DNA from 2 places in the Leifsonia williamsii genome. Region 1 is predicted to be linked to the other one. Evidence: predicted binding sites of a transcription regulator. Region 1 holds the regulator's gene; the other holds the start of a gene.

Region 1 (7,638 bases):
CGGCCCGGCCGAACTCGTCTACACCGGCACCCTCGAACTGGCCTGACCACCGGTCCCGCCGAACCCCTCGAACCCCTCGAACCCGCGAGTACGCGGATTCTGCGCGTACTCGGCTGTTTCCGGCCGAATTCCCGCGTACTCGACGGTTGCCGAGGGCGGGGAGACCGGGGTCAGGAGCGGCGGCGCGAGCGGAGGACCCGGTAGCCCTTGGCGGTCGCGGCGCGCGTCGTCGTCAGCTCGGGGAACGTGGCGTCCATCCACCGCTGGAGCGAATCGCTGCCGAGATTGCGCTGCACGACCAGCCAGGCGTCCGATCCGGGCTCGAGGCGGGGGAGCCAGCGCTCCAGGATGGAGTGGAGCTCGTTCTTGCCGACGCGGATGGGCGGGTTGGACCAGATCGTCGTGAACCCGATATCGTCGGGAACATCGTCGGGCCCTACAGCGTTGAGATTGGTGAGACCGAGCTTCTGCGCGTTCCTGCGCAGCACATCCAGGGCTCGGGTGTTGACGTCGACGGCCCAGACCGTCGCGTGAGGGGATTCGAGAGCAAGTGTGAGAGCGAGCGGCCCCCAGCCGCTGCCGATGTCGAGGAGCTGACCTCCCGGCGGTGCAGGGGGGACATGGTCGAGGAGCACTCGTGTACCCATGTCGATGCGCTCGGGGCTGAAGATCCCGCTCGCCGTCACCAACTCGTACGTCTGGCCCGCCAGGCGTACGGTGAACGGCCGAAGGTTCGTCTCGCTCTCGGGCGCTGGGGAAAAGTAGTGATCTCCGCTGCCCATAAGAGGAACGTACTAGACACCGACGAACTAGGGTTAACCCGGATCAGGGGAATGAATTTTGACCGATAAGACAGACATCCAGGACACCACCGCCGACGACGTCGTCGCGCGCGTTCTGGCGACCGAGGCGAACCGCGCCTCGGTGACGCTGTTCGGCGCAGGCGCCGCCGCTCAGAAGGCGCAGGCGCTCCAGACGAGCGGCCTCGACACCGGCGACCACGACGGCGAGCAGTTCGACCGGGAGGAGCGCGCGGCCCTGCGCCGCGTGAACGGCCTCTCGACCGAGCTCGAAGACGTCACCGAGGTCGAGTACCGGCAGCTGCGCCTCGAGAACGTCGTGCTCATCGGCGTCTACTCGCAGGGCTCGCTGCAGGACGCCGAGAACTCGCTGCGCGAACTCGCCGCCCTCGCCGAGACCGCGGGCGCCGTGGTGCTCGACGGCCTGCTCCAGCGCCGACCGCACCCCGACCCGAGCACGTACCTCGGGCGCGGCAAGGCGGAGGAGCTGGCGGGCATCGTCGCAGCGCTGGGCGCCGACACCGTGATCGCCGACACCGAGTTGGCCCCCAGCCAGCGCCGTGCGCTCGAAGACGTGGTGAAGGTCAAGGTGATCGACCGCACGGCCGTGATCCTCGACATCTTCAGCCAGCACGCCAAGAGCCGTGAGGGCAAGGCGCAGGTCGAGCTCGCGCAGCTCGAGTACCTGCTCCCGCGCCTCCGCGGCTGGGGCGAGTCGATGTCGCGGCAGGCCGGTGGCCAGGTCGGCGGCGCCGGAGCGGGCATGGGATCGCGCGGACCCGGTGAGACGAAGATCGAGCTGGACCGTCGCCGCATCCACTCGCGCATGGCGAAGCTCCGCCGCCAGATCGCGGGGTTCAAGCCCGCTCGGGAGGCGAAGCGCGCCAACCGCAACCGCAACTCGGTGCCGTCGGTGGCGATCGCCGGCTACACGAACGCGGGCAAGTCGAGCCTCCTGAACCGGGTGACGAAGGCGGGCGTGCTCGTCGAGAACGCCCTGTTCGCGACGCTCGACGCGACCGTGCGCCGCTCGGTGACCGCCGACGGCCGGCTGTACACGCTGGCCGACACGGTCGGGTTCGTGCGCAACCTGCCGCACCAGCTGGTGGAGGCGTTCCGCTCGACGCTGGAGGAGGTGGCCGACTCCGACGTGATCCTCCACGTCGTCGACGGTTCGCACCCCGACCCCGCGTCGCAGCTCGCCACCGTCCGCGACGTGATCGGCGAAGTGGGCGCCAGGGATATCCCCGAGATCGTGGTCTTCAACAAGGCCGACCTGATCCCGGCGGACGACCGGCTGGTCCTGCGCGGGCTGGAGCCGGGCGCGATCTTCGCGTCGGCCCGGACCGGCGAGGGCGTGGACGAGGTGCTCGCCGCCATCGCGCGCCTCCTGCCCGACCCCTCCGTCGAGGTGGAGCTCGTGGTGCCGTACGACCGCGGCGACCTGATCTCGGCGCTGCACGAGCGCGGCCGCGTGCTGTCGACCGAGTACGCCGAGGAGGGCACGCGCGTTCGGGCCCGGATCATGCCGGAGTATCAGGCCGTGTTCGAGCCGTTCGAGGTGACCGCGGCGGGCTGAGCGCGGTCATGACGAGAGAAGGCCGGGCGGAATTCCGCCCGGCCTTCTTCGTGTCTCGACGGGTTGCGCTCAGACCGCGCGGAGGACCGCCACGACCTTGCCGAGCACCTGGGCGTAGTCGCCGAGGATGGGCTCGAAGTTGGAGTTGCGGGGGAGCAGCCAGGTGTGGCCGTCGCGCTGGCGGAAGACCTTGACCGTGGCCTCCTCGTCGAGCATGGCGGCGACGATGTCGCCGTTCTCCGCGGTGTTCTGGGCCCGGACGACGACCCAGTCGCCGTCGCAGATGGCGGCGTCGATCATCGACTCGCCCACGACCTTCAGCATGAACAGCTCGCCGTTGCCCACCAGCTGGCGGGGGAGCGGGAACACTTCGTCGACCTGCTGCTCGGCGGTGATCGGCACGCCGGCGGCGATGCGGCCGACCAGGGGGACCATGGCGGCGTCGCCGACCGGGGTCTGGTTCTCGTAGTCGACGCTCTCGGAGGAGCTCGCCGGCAGGTCGATCAGGATCTCGAGCGCGCGCGGACGGTTGGGGTCGCGGCGCAGGTAGCCGCTGAGCTCGAGCTGGTTGAGCTGGTGGGTGACGGAGGAGAGGGAGGAGAGGCCGACGGCGTCGCCGATCTCGCGCATGCTCGGCGGATAGCCGCGCTGGCTCACCGAGCGCTGGATCACGTCGAGGATCGCGAGCTGCTTCTCGCTGAGGTTCTTGCGGCGGCGCGTGCCGCCGCGCGGAGCCTGGTTCTCGTTCGACACGCTCGTCCCTTCACGGCCTTCGTCGCCCGGCCCGCCGCCCATCCGGAACGAATGTCGGTGGTGCCTGGTTGTCTGTTCTCAGACAGTCGAAACTGTATCCGCCCCTGGCGTGCCAGACAAAGGTTCGTTCGAGTGTGTCGCGAAATCGGCACCCGGATCGGCCCGAATGCGGAGGTTGCGGTTTCGAACATTCGAAGATACATTCGGAACACAGCTTCGCATCCGCGGAGTCAGAGGAGGTCACGACCATGAGCACGGTCACGATGTCGTCTTTCAACGGCCAGGCGTCGTTCAAGGGGCAGGCGAACGGCCGCGTGCGGCTGCGCATCACCCGACGCGGGCGCGCTGTCCTCTCGACCCTGATCGCGCTGCCGCTCGTCATCGGCGCTCTCGTCTTCGCCCTCAACGGCGGTGTCGCAGCCGCGAGCGGCGACCAGGCGCACGTCTCCTTCCAGCACGTCACCGTGCAGTCCGGCGAGTCCCTCTGGTCGATCGCCGAGGAGCTCGCACCCAACGCCGACCCGCGTGATGTGATCGCCGAGCTCGTGACCCTCAACGGCCTCGACTCCGCGGTGGTCTCGCCGGGCCAGCAGCTCGCCGTGCCCCTGGAGTACTCCGCGCGCTAGGCGCCTCGGTGCGGTAGCCCACTCGGCGCAGCAGGCGCCCCGCATTGAACGGACGCACGCGGCTGACCGGCGCGGAGGAAGCGCCCGGGTGCGCTGACTACGATTGAACGGTGACATCTCTTTCCGATCTGCCCATCCGTGACGATCTGCGGGGGAGGACCCCGTACGGCGCGCCTCAGAAGGCCGTGCCGGTGGCGCTGAACGTGAACGAGAACACGCATCCGATCCCCGAGGATGTCGCCGCCGACATCGTCGCCCGGGTCGCCGCCGCGGTCACCGGTGTCAACCGCTATCCCGACCGCGAGTTCACGGCGCTGCGCGAGGCGTTCGCCGGGTACCTCGGCCACGGCCTGACGGCCGAGCAGATCTGGGCGGCGAACGGCTCCAACGAGGTCCTGCAGCACATCCTGCAGGCGTTCGGCGGGCCCGGCCGCAGCCTCCTCGGCTTCGCGCCCACCTACTCCATGTACCCGCTGCTCGCGGCGGGCACCGGCACCGAGTACATCGCGGGCGCCCGGGACGACGACTTCGAGCTCTCGCCCGAGACCGCGGCCTCCGAGATCGCCCGCAGCGACCCGGACCTCGTCATCCTCTGCGCGCCCAACAACCCGACCGGGACTCCGCTCAGCCTGGAGACGATCGAGGCCGCCTATGACGCGAGCCGCGGCATCGTGATCGTCGACGAGGCGTACGCCGAGTTCATGCCGGAGGACCAGCCGTCGGCCCTCACCCTCCTGGAGGGGCGGCCGCGCCTCCTGATCTCCCGCACGATGAGCAAGGCGTTCGCGTTCGCGGGCGCGCGCGTCGGCTACCTGGCCGCCGACCCCGCGGTCGTCGACGCGCTGCGGCTCGTGCGCCTGCCGTACCACTTGTCCGCGCTGACCCAGGCGGCCGCGCTCGGTGCGCTCGCGCACGCCGACGAGATGCTCGCGATGGTCGGCGAGATCCGCACCCAGCGCGATCGGCTGGTGTCCGAGCTCGCGCGGCTCGGGTACCGCCCGCACCGCAGCGGCAGCAATTTCGTGCTGTTCGGCGGGGTGGACGACCCGCACGCCGTGTTCGAGGCGCTGCTGGAGCGGGGCATCCTGATCCGCGACGTCGGCATCCCCAACCACCTCCGCGTCACCGCCGGGACCGAGGCCGAGACCACCGCGTTCCTCGAAGCCCTCGCGGCGCTCGGCCGACCGGCGGAGGCGGCCTCCCTGCCCCCGGTAAACTCTCGGTCATGAGCAACCGCACCGCGACCATCCAGCGGGAGACCAGCGAGTCGAGCATCGAGCTGAGCCTCGACCTCGACGGGACGGGCGTGTCCGAGATCCGCACCAGCGTGCCGTTCTACGACCACCTCCTCACCGCGTTCGCGAAGCACTCGCTCACCGACCTGCGCGTCCGCGCCACCGGCGACACCGATATCGACGTGCACCACACCGTGGAGGACGTCGGCATCGTGCTCGGCCAGGCGATCCGGCAGGCGCTCGGCGACAAGAGCGGCATCTCGCGCTACGGCGACGCGCTCGTCCCGCTCGACGAGGCGCTGGTGCAGGCGGTCGTCGACATCTCCGGCCGCCCGTACCTCGTCCACTCCGGCGAGCCGGCCGGGTTCGAGTTCCACCTGATCGGCGGTCACTTCACCGGCTCGATGGTGCGGCACGTGTTCGAGGCGATCGCCTTCAACGCCGCCATCACGACGCACATCACCGTCGTCGGCGGACGCGACCCGCACCACATCGCCGAGGCCGAGTTCAAGGCGTTCGCGCGCGCGTTCCGGCAGGCGAAGGCGCTCGACCCGCTCGTCACGGGCATCCCGTCGACCAAGGGGGCGCTGTGAGCGACAGCCGCCGTCCCGATGTCGTGGTCTTCGACTACGGTACGGGCAACGTGCACTCCGCGGTCAAGGCGCTCGAGGAGGCCGGGGCCGACGTCGAGCTGACCGGCAACCGCAAGCGCGCGCTCGAGGCCGACGGGCTGCTGGTGCCCGGTGTCGGGGCGTTCACCGCCGTCATCGAGGCGCTCCGCGCCTCCCACGGCCACGAGGTCATCGACCGCCGCCTCGCCGGCGGCCGGCCGGTGCTGGGCATCTGCGTCGGCATGCAGGTGCTGTTCGAGCAGGGCGTCGAGCACGGCCTCCACACCGAGGGGCTCGGCGAATGGCCGGGCGTCGTCGACCAGCTGAAGGCCGACGTCGTCCCGCACATGGGCTGGAACACGGTGCAGGCTCCGGAGGACTCGGTCCTGTTCGAGGGGCTGCACGACGAGCGCTTCTACTTCGTGCACTCCTACGCCGCCCAGGACTGGACGCTCGAGCCGAGCGGCCCGTTCCCGAAGCCCCGCGTCACCTGGGCCGAGCACGGCAGCCGCTTCGTCGCCGCCGTCGAGAACGGCCCGCTGAGCGCGACCCAGTTCCACCCCGAGAAGTCCGGCCGCGCCGGCATCCGGCTGCTGCGCAACTGGATCGGCACCCTGTAACGGCCCCAGCGGCCCGGCGCGCGTCGCCGGAGCCGCCGGCCACCGTCCGCGCCGCGGACCAGAACGAGGAATGATCGTGAGCGAATTCAACACCATGCCCAAGCTCGTGCTGCTGCCGGCGGTCGACGTGGCCGACGGCAAGGCCGTGCGGCTGACCCAGGGCGAGGCCGGCAGCGAGACCAGCTACGGCGACCCGGTCGACGCGGCCGAGGAATGGGCGCACGCGGGCGCCGAATGGATCCACCTGGTGGACCTCGACGCGGCGTTCGGCCGCGGCAGCAACCGCTCGCTGCTGAAGAAGGTCATCCGCCAGGTGCGCGGTGTCAAGATCGAGCTCTCCGGCGGCATCCGCGACGACGAGTCGCTGGAGCAGGCGCTCGAGATCGGCGCCTCCCGCGTCAACCTCGGCACGGCGGCGCTCGAGAACCCCGAGTGGGCGGCGAACGTCATCGGCCAGTACGGCGAGGCCATCGCGGTCGGCCTGGACGTGCGCGGCACGACGCTCGCCGCCCGCGGCTGGACCAGGGAGGGCGGCGACCTCTGGCAGGTGCTCGACCGTCTCGAGGACGCCGGCTGCGCACGGTACGTCGTCACCGACGTCACCAAGGACGGCACGCTCAAGGGACCGAACCTCGACCTCCTGCGCCAGGTGATGGACCGCACCGAGCGACCCGTCGTCGCCTCGGGCGGCATCTCCAGCCTCGACGACATCGCCGCCCTGCGCGAGCTGGTGCCGCTCGGGCTGGAGGGCGCGATCGTGGGCAAGGCGCTGTACTCCGGCGCGTTCACGCTCCCCGAGGCGCTGGATGTCGCAGGGTACTGAGCCCGGCTCCGGCGACGACGGCCGCCGGCGCGACCTCAGCAGCCCGAGCGCGGAGGGGTCGGAGCGGCTGCGGCAGTTCGCGGCCTCCCTCGGCGACGGGCCGGCCGACTCCGCCGGTCAGCCGTGGGAGGGACGCCACTTCGACGACAACCCGTTCGGCGACGACGACGGCACCGCTCCTCCCGCCCTGCTCGGCGCCCTGGCGGCGTTCAGCGCGGGCGAGGTGGGGCCGGAGGCCGTGGTCGACGCCCTCCGCACCTCCCGGCTGCTGATCCCACTGGTGGCCGAGCTCGGCGACGAGGGGGAGACGGAGGCGGGCCTCCGCGTCGACAAGTCGCAGGAGCTCTCCATCGTGACCGTCGGTGGTCCCGACGGGCGCTCGGTGCTGCCGGTGTTCTCGTCGGTGACGGCCATGCAGACCTGGAACCCGCTGGCCCGCCCGGTGCCCGCCGACGGGCGTCGCGTCGCGTTGGCGGCGGCCGGCGAGGACACGGAGCTCGTGGTGCTCGACCCCACGTCGGAGACCGAGTTCGTGCTCCGGCGCCCGGCCGTCTGGGCGGTCGCACAGGGCGAGCGGTGGATCCCCAGCGA
Region 2 (7,638 bases), 370 kb from region 1:
CGAAGCGGATCAGGTCGCGGGCGATGACGGCGGTCTCGTCGAGTTCGCTGCCGTCTGCGGTGGTGGAGGCGTCGGTCATGCCTCCACGCTAACCCGGCCGCGCGGGCCGCCGCCCCGCCACGCCCGGGATGCGCGGCCGATGTGATTCGGGGGTGCCGTTTCGTGCTAATGTCTTTCTTCGGCAGCCGGGAACACCGGAAGCCGGGATCACCTGTCCGGGTGGCGGAAATGGCAGACGCGCTAGCTTGAGGTGCTAGTGCCCGTATAGGGCGTGGGGGTTCAAGTCCCCCCTCGGACACCAGCAGCACGAAGGCCCCGATCGATACGGTCGGGGCCTTCGTCGTTCCCCCCTTCGGGCATAGTGTGACCGCCGTGGCGAAGCCTCCCTCCTCCAGCCTGTTCACCGTGCTGCTCGCGCTCGGCGCCAACGTGCTCGTCGCGGTGGCCAAGTCGGTCGCCGCGGCCCTCACCGGCTCGGCGTCGATGGTCGCCGAGGCGGCGCACTCGTGGGCGGACGCCGGCAACGAGGTGTTCCTGCTGCAGGCCGAGCGCTCCTCCGCCAAGCCGAAGGACGACCGGCACCCGGGAGGCTACGGCCGCGATTCCTACGTCTGGTCGCTGTTCGCCGCGGTCGGCCTCTTCACCGCGGGCGCCGTCGTCTCGATCATGCACGGCGTCTCGCAGCTGGGCGCGGAGGAGCCGGAGACCGACTACCTCGTCAACTACATCGTGCTCGCGCTGGCGTTCGTCTTCGAGGGGGTGTCGTTCATCCAGTCGCTGCGGCAGGCCCGGTCGGGCGCGGCGGCGCGCGGCACGGGCACCGTCGAGCACGTGCTCAGCACCTCCAACCCGACCCTGCGGGCCGTGTTCTTCGAGGACGCCGCCGCGCTCGTCGGCCTGGTCATCGCGTTCCTCGGCGTGCTGCTGCACGAGCTGACCGGCAACGCGGTGTTCGACGCGCTGGGCTCCATCCTGGTCGGCGTGCTGCTGGCGGTCGTCGCCGTGGTGCTGATCGAGCGCAACCGGCGGTTCCTGCTGGGCGAGCCGGGCTCCGCGCGGGGGCAGGAGGCCGTGCTCACCGCCCTGCTCGAGCATCCGGAGGTGCAGGCGGTCAGCTACCTGCACCTCGAGTTCGTCGGCCCCGAGCGGCTGTTCGTCGTCGCCGCGGTCGACCTGGTCGGCGACGACCGCGAGTCCGATGTCGCGGCCGACCTCGCGGCGATCGCCGACGAGCTGGAGCGGGACGTCCGGATCGTGGAGGCCGTGCTGACGCTCTCGCGCCCGGGCGCTCCGTCGCTGACGCTGCCCGAGGGGGCGACCGCGCGTCTCTAAGGCGCCCGCACAGGCGGGCGGAGTTGCGGTCACCTTCCGGCCGCATCCCGCGCCACACTGGGGGCATGGCAAGCACGGGCTCCCGCATCCTCCAGCTGCTCTCGCTGCTGCAGACCCACCGCTACTGGCCGGGACCGGAGCTCGCCGACCGGCTCGGCGTCTCGACGCGCACCCTGCGCCGTGACGTGGACCGGCTGCGCGACCTCGGCTACCCGGTCGACGCGACGCGCGGGGTCGCTGGCGGGTACCAGCTCGCGGCCGGCGCCTCCCTCCCTCCGCTCGTGGTGGACGACGAGGAGGCGGTGGCCCTCGCCGTCGGGCTGCGCACGGCCGCGCAGAGCGGCATCGCGGGGGTAGAGGACGCGTCGATCCGCGCCCTCAGCAAGGTCGTGCAGGTGATGCCGTCGCGGCTGCGCCGACGCGTCGATGCCCTCCGCGTCGCGACCCTTCCCGGCCCGGTCCGCCCCGGGCCGCTCGTCGACGCGGACACGCTCACCACGGTCGCGCAGGCCTGCCGCGACGAGGAGCGGATCACGTTCCACTACACCGCCCGCGACGGCGCCGAGACCGTGCGCACGGCGGAGCCGCACCGCCTCGTCGCGGTCGGCCGGCGCTGGTATCTCGTCGCGTACGACCTCACGCGCTTCGACTGGCGCAGCTTCCGCCTGGACCGGCTGAGCGAAGCCAAGACGACCGGGGCTCGGTTCCGTCCGCGCACCCTCCCGGCGGACGACGCGGCCGAGTACGTGCGCGCCTCCCTCGCCGGTGCCGCCGACACCATCGTGATCGAGGGCGTGGTGGAGGCTCCGCTCGCCCGTGTCGCCGAGGCGATCGGCCGCTGGGCGCAGCTCGAACCGGTGGGCGACGACCGCACCCGGGCACGCATCACCGCCGACGGCCCGGAATGGGGGCTGTTCGCGCTCGCGGCGACGGGCGCGCCCTTCCGGGTGGAGGGGCCGGAGGCGGCGGTGGCGCTCGCCGCGGACTGGGGCGAACGGTTCGCGTCGGCGGCGCGAGGCCGGTGATCGGGCCTGCAGGCAGTCGAGCCGTCACCCCGAGTGCGCTGAGCGACCTCCAGCGCCGCCCGTTCCCGGCCGCGCCGGGACCGCTCCCGTAGAATCGGGGACCGATGACGACTCCCGCCGACGCCCGCACGCCCTCCGCCGCCGACCTCCGCCGCTGGCGCCGCTACCTGGCCGACGAGCGCGCAGAGGCCGCCGTGTACCGCGACCTGGCGCAGCGCCGCAGCGGTGAGGAGCGCGAGATCCTGCTCGCCCTCGCCGAGGCCGAGCGGCGGCACGAGCAGCACTGGCTCGACCTGCTCGGCGACCAGGTGGGCCGCCCGCTGCGCGGCGACCTGCGCACCCGGCTGCTCGGCTGGCTCGCCCGCCGCTTCGGCTCGGTGTTCGTGCTCGCGCTCGCGCAGCGCGCGGAGGCCCGGTCGCCGTACGCGGCCGACGCCGACGCCACCCCGCAGATGGCCGCCGACGAGCAGGTGCACGAGGAGGTGGTGCGCGCCCTCGCCGCGCGCGGCCGGCAGCGGCTCTCCGGCACCTTCCGCGCCGCGGTCTTCGGCGCCAACGACGGCCTGGTCAGCAACCTCGCCCTCGTGCTCGGCGTGAGCGCGAGCGGTGTCGCGACGCACGTCGTCCTGCTCACCGGCATCTCGGGCCTCCTCGCCGGCGCGTTGTCGATGGGCGCCGGGGAGTACGTGTCGGTGCGGTCGCAGCGCGAGCTGCTCGACGCCTCCACGCCGAACCCCGCCACCCGGTCGGCGCTCCCCCAGCTCGACGTGGACGGCAACGAGCTGGCCCTGGTCTACCGGGCGCGCGGAATGTCGCCGGAGGAGGCCGCCACGCACGCCGCCGAGGTGCTCGGCGCGCAGCGGCCGTACACGGCGCCGATACCGGTGGCCGCGGCCCCCATCTCGGCCAGCATCGCCGCCGAGGAGGCCGAGGACGAGCACGAGGCCATCGGCAACGCCTGGGGCGCGGCGATCTCGAGCTTCTGCTTCTTCGCCTCCGGTGCGCTGATCCCGATCCTGCCGTACCTGTTCGGGCTCGGCGGTCTGACCGCGGTCATCGTGTCGGCCCTGGTCGTCGGCGTCGCGCTACTCGGCACGGGTGCGGTCGTCGGCCTGCTGTCGGGCGCGTCGCCGCTCAAGCGCGCGCTGCGCCAGCTCGCCATCGGCTACGGCGCGGCGGCCGCCACCTATCTGCTCGGACTGCTCTTCGGGACGACGATCGGCTAACGCCGGCGTTGGGCGCCGCCGACGCCGTAGACGAGCGCGCCCGCGAGCGGGATCAGCAGGAACCACAACCAGCTGAACTGGTAGCCCCAGACCATCCCGGTGAGGAAGAACAGGATCACCGCGATGAACGGCATGATCGACACGACCAGCAGCCCCCAGCGGCTGCCCGGCTGCTCGGGCTGCGGGGCGCCGTAGCCGTACGGGGCGTTCTGAGCGGGCTGGCCGTACTGCCCGCCCTGGGCGTACGACGTCTGGTCCTGCGGAGTCTGCGGGAAGGCGGCTGCCGGCTGCGCGCCTCCCGGCTGCTCCGCCGCTCCGGGGTGGTGCCCGCCCGCCGGGTCGAGGTGGAGGCCGCCGGGCAGGTCGGTGAACAGCGGAGCGAGGTCGCCGCGGGTCACCGCCGACCGTGCGGCCGCGCTGCGCGACTGGAGCTCGGCGTCGTCCAGCCTCCCGGCGGTCGCGTGCGTCTGCAGGGCCGCGACCGCGCGCTCGCGCTCGTCGTTGCTGAGGCGCAGCGAGGCGCCGGCGGGATCGCTGATGTCGGACATGACGCTCAGTATGGCAGCAGGACCGGGCGGCCCGACAGGCCGTGTTCGGGGTGCGGGAGGCGCGATGCGGGGGTGCGGCCGTCGAGCGTTCGCCGTACACTGGTGTTCGAACATATGTTCGAGCAAGGAGGTGGTGCCGGTGACCGAGATCGACGAGGCGGTCGCCGTCTGGACGACGGACGACGGCGTCCCCACGCGCCTGGTCTGGCGCGCCACACGGTACCGCGTGAGCGACACGCCGACCGTGTGGGCGGAGGTGTGCACCTGGTGGCGGCCGTTCGGGGAGCATCGCTACGGCGTCGGAGCGCTGCCGCGTGAGATCGGCGGCTGGCGGTTCCAGGCGACCAGCGACACCGGCGACGCCCACGTGTTCGACGTGCGCCACGACGCCCGGGACCGCAGCTGGCGGCTGGTGCGCGTCTTCGACTGACGCGAGGCAGCGCACGGCCTTGCCCGACCAGGGCGAGCCTCCACCGCCTCCCCGCCCCGATCGCCTACCCTCGCTCGGGTGATGGACGACCGCTACGGGACCGACGTGCTGGCCGGCGACTGGAGGAACGCGGGGCGCAAGCCCGTTCCCGAGGTGGAGGCGGTGCGCGACCTCGTGATCGAGGAGGCCGGCACCGGCTTCTGCGGCGCGATCACCCGGCTGGAGACGCAGACGGTCGAGCTGGAGGACTACTTCGGCAAGAAGCGCGTCTTCCCGCTGAGCGCGGCGTTCCTCATCGAGGGCGAGCCGGTGCGGCTGGTCGTGCCGAAGCGGAACCAGGAGGGACGGACGCGCACGGCCTCCGGCTCCTTCGCCGTCGGCGAGCAGCGGGCCAGGGTCGCGCGGGCGAGCCGCATCTTCGTGGAGGGCCGGCACGATGCCGAGCTCGTCGAGCGGGTGTGGGGCGACGACCTCCGCGTCGAGGGCGTCGCCGTGGAGTACCTGGAGGGCGTGGACGACCTCGACGCGATCGTGCGCGATCTCGCCCCGGACCGCCGCCGCCGCATCGGCGTGCTGGTCGACCACCTGGTGCCCAACTCGAAGGAGAGCCGGATCGCGGAGGCCGTCGCGCGCGGTCCGTACGGGCAGCACGTGCTCGTCGTGGGCCATCCGTACGTCGACATCTGGCAGGCGGTCAAGCCCGAGCGGGTCGGGCTGAAGCAGTGGCCGACGATCCCCCGCTCGGTGCCGTGGAAGCACGGGATCTGCGCCGCGCTCGGCCTGCCGCACGAGACGCAGGCCGACATCGCGCGCGCCTGGAAGCGCATTCTCGGTCAGGTGCGCACGTACGCCGACCTGGAGCCGCAGCTGCTCGGGCGCGTGGAGCAGCTGATCGACTTCGTGACCGAGCCGGAGGCGGGTCCGCGCTAGCCGCTAGGCGTCGCCCCAGCCGTATTCGGTGTAGGTCTCGCCGCGGGCGAGCGCCTCGAGGGCGTTCCTGATGACCGGGACCACGTCGGCGGGAAGCTCGTCGAGCGGCGCCCAGAGCAGCTCGCTCGCCTTGTCGGGTTCGGCGATGCGCGGCCGCATTCCCCGCGCGAGTACGGCGGCGAAGACGAAGTCGACGTACGCCAGCCCGTCGGCGATGCCGTGCTGCACGAGCACCATGCGCACGGCGTCGGCGGGGAGGTCGAGGCCGAGCTCCTCGCGGGTCTCGCGCAGCAGCGCGGCGGTCGCGGACTCCCCCGGCTCGATGTGGCCGGCGGGGAGGGCGAGCTCCCCGTCCCGGTACCCGGTGCCGGCGCGCCGCAGCAGCAGGACGCGCCCGCGGTCGTCGCGCAGGCACAGGTAGACGGCGGCGGGATAGGTGGCGCGCATGCGCCCATTCTGCGCCGCCGCGCCCTCCATGCGTGCCGAATCCGCGGGTGTCGGCGGCCCGGGTTACCATGTTCGCCCGACGCGTCAACGGCGGAAAAAGCATTTGCCAGATTCGAACATGTGTTCGAAAATAGAGGGGTGTCCCTCGCTGTCGCATCCGCTCCCGCACCGGTCTCCGACCGGGCGCAGCAGGGCGGCCGCGGGCAGGCCGACCGCGCCCAGGTCCACGAGCTCCAGACGCGCATCCGGCAGATGCAGGCGACCAAGCTCGAGAGCCGCACCCTGGAGACGCACCCCGCGCTCGCCCCGCTGCTGCCGGGCGGCGCGCTCAAGGCCGGCGCCGCCTACGCCGTGCACGGCTCCACCACCCTGCTGATGGCGATGCTCGCCGGTCCGAGCGCCGCCGGCGCGTGGTGCGGGGTCGTCGGCATGCCCGACTTCGGCGCCGAGGCCGCCGGGCGGTTCGGCATCGACCTGGAGCGGCTCGTCCTGGTGCCGCATCCCGGCGACCAGTGGCTGACCGTGACCGCTGCCGTCGCCGACGTGCTCAGCGTCGTGGTGGTGGCCCCGCCCTCCCGCCCCCGTGACGGCGACGTCGCCCGGCTGAGCGCCCGGCTGCGGCAGCGCGAGAGCACGCTGATCGTCGCGGGCGACTGGCCGCAGGTGGAGGCGTCGCTCACCGTCGCGCGCAGCGGCTGGGACGGCCTCGGCACCGGCACCGGCTACCTCTCGGCCCGCCGGGTCACCGTCGAGGCGGCCCCGCGCGGCGGCTCAGGTCCGCGCCGCCGCGCCGAGCTGTGGCTGCCGGCGATGGACGAGAGCTTCCGCACCTCGGGGCCCACCCGGCTGGAGGCGGTGAGCTAGGTGGCGCCCGCGACCTCCCGCTCCACCGGCTCCTCCCGCTCCACCGGGGTCACCGGCGCCGCCGCCCCCGCCGTCACCCGCGCGATCGTGCTCTGGTGCCCCGACTGGCCGGTGCTCGCCGCCCGCCAGGCGCTCGACCTGCCGGAGGAGGCCCCGCTCGCCCTGATCGACAAGGGCATGGTCTACGCCTGCTCGGCCGCGGCCCGCGCCGACGGCGTCAAGCGCGGGCTGCGGCTGCGCGAGGCGCAGGCCCGCTGCCCGCAGCTCGAGACCGCCCCGTACGACCCGGTGCTCGACGCCCGCGCCTTCGAGCCGGTGCTGGAGGCGATCGAGCAGATCACGCCGGGCGTCCAGCCGGTGCGCCCCGGCACCTGCGTGCTGCGCGCCCGCGGGCCCGCCCGGTACTACGGCGGCGAGGAGGCTGCGGCGGCCGAGCTGCTGCGCTGCCTGGAGGGACTGGGCGCTCCGCACATCCGGATCGGCGACGCCCGCGTCGGCATCGCCGACGGCCCGTACGCCGCCGAGCAGGCCGCGCGCTCGACCGGCTCCTCCCGGGTGCGGATCATCCCGGCCGGAGGCTCCCCCGCCTTCCTCGCGCCCCTCCCCGTCGCGCAGCTCGGCCTGACCGACCTCACCCCGCTGCTGCGCCGGCTCGGCCTGCACACCCTCGGCGACCTGGCCGCGCTCGCCCGCACCGACGTGCGCGAGCGCTTCGGCGAGCGCGGCGAGCACGCGCACGATCTGGCGAGCGGGCGCGACGGCGCCGCGGTGGTGCCGCGCACGCCGCCGGAGCAGCTGGAGCGCGAGATCGCGTTCGAGCCTCCGCTGGACCGGGT

Evidence for each region. Region 1 encodes LexA, which represses DNA repair genes until DNA is damaged. Its sites were predicted from a motif close to TCGAACANNTGTTCGA; they were not measured.
Region 2: a site for LexA is predicted at 4,238-4,253, ahead of P5G50_RS12950 (DUF6504 family protein). Genes of this name have one in related genera too.

Annotation. Positions count from the first base shown of each region.
Region 1 covers NZ_JAROCF010000001.1:3,109,066-3,116,703, reverse strand. The annotation lists gene dapF (diaminopimelate epimerase) at 1-46, shown strand, start outside; gene P5G50_RS14705 (class I SAM-dependent methyltransferase) at 171-782, opposite strand; gene hflX (GTPase HflX) at 841-2,379, shown strand; gene lexA (transcriptional repressor LexA) at 2,449-3,132, opposite strand; gene P5G50_RS14690 (LysM peptidoglycan-binding domain-containing protein) at 3,381-3,758, shown strand; gene P5G50_RS14685 (histidinol-phosphate transaminase) at 3,869-4,987, shown strand; gene hisB (imidazoleglycerol-phosphate dehydratase HisB) at 4,984-5,586, shown strand; gene hisH (imidazole glycerol phosphate synthase subunit HisH) at 5,583-6,224, shown strand; gene priA (bifunctional 1-(5-phosphoribosyl)-5-((5-phosphoribosylamino)methylideneamino)imidazole-4-carboxamide isomerase/phosphoribosylanthranilate isomerase PriA) at 6,319-7,047, shown strand; gene P5G50_RS14665 (SseB family protein) at 7,031-7,638, shown strand, end outside.
Region 2 covers NZ_JAROCF010000001.1:2,735,304-2,742,941, forward strand. The annotation lists gene P5G50_RS12920 (M20/M25/M40 family metallo-hydrolase) at 1-79, opposite strand, end outside; tRNA gene P5G50_RS12925 (tRNA-Leu) at 214-301, shown strand; gene P5G50_RS12930 (cation diffusion facilitator family transporter) at 373-1,332, shown strand; gene P5G50_RS12935 (helix-turn-helix transcriptional regulator) at 1,398-2,357, shown strand; gene P5G50_RS12940 (VIT1/CCC1 transporter family protein) at 2,462-3,583, shown strand; gene P5G50_RS12945 (DUF1707 domain-containing protein) at 3,580-4,131, opposite strand; gene P5G50_RS12950 (DUF6504 family protein) at 4,271-4,561, shown strand; gene P5G50_RS12955 (DUF3097 domain-containing protein) at 4,643-5,491, shown strand; gene P5G50_RS12960 (NUDIX domain-containing protein) at 5,495-5,938, opposite strand; gene P5G50_RS12965 (hypothetical protein) at 6,077-6,802, shown strand; gene P5G50_RS12970 (DNA polymerase Y family protein) at 6,890-7,638, shown strand, end outside.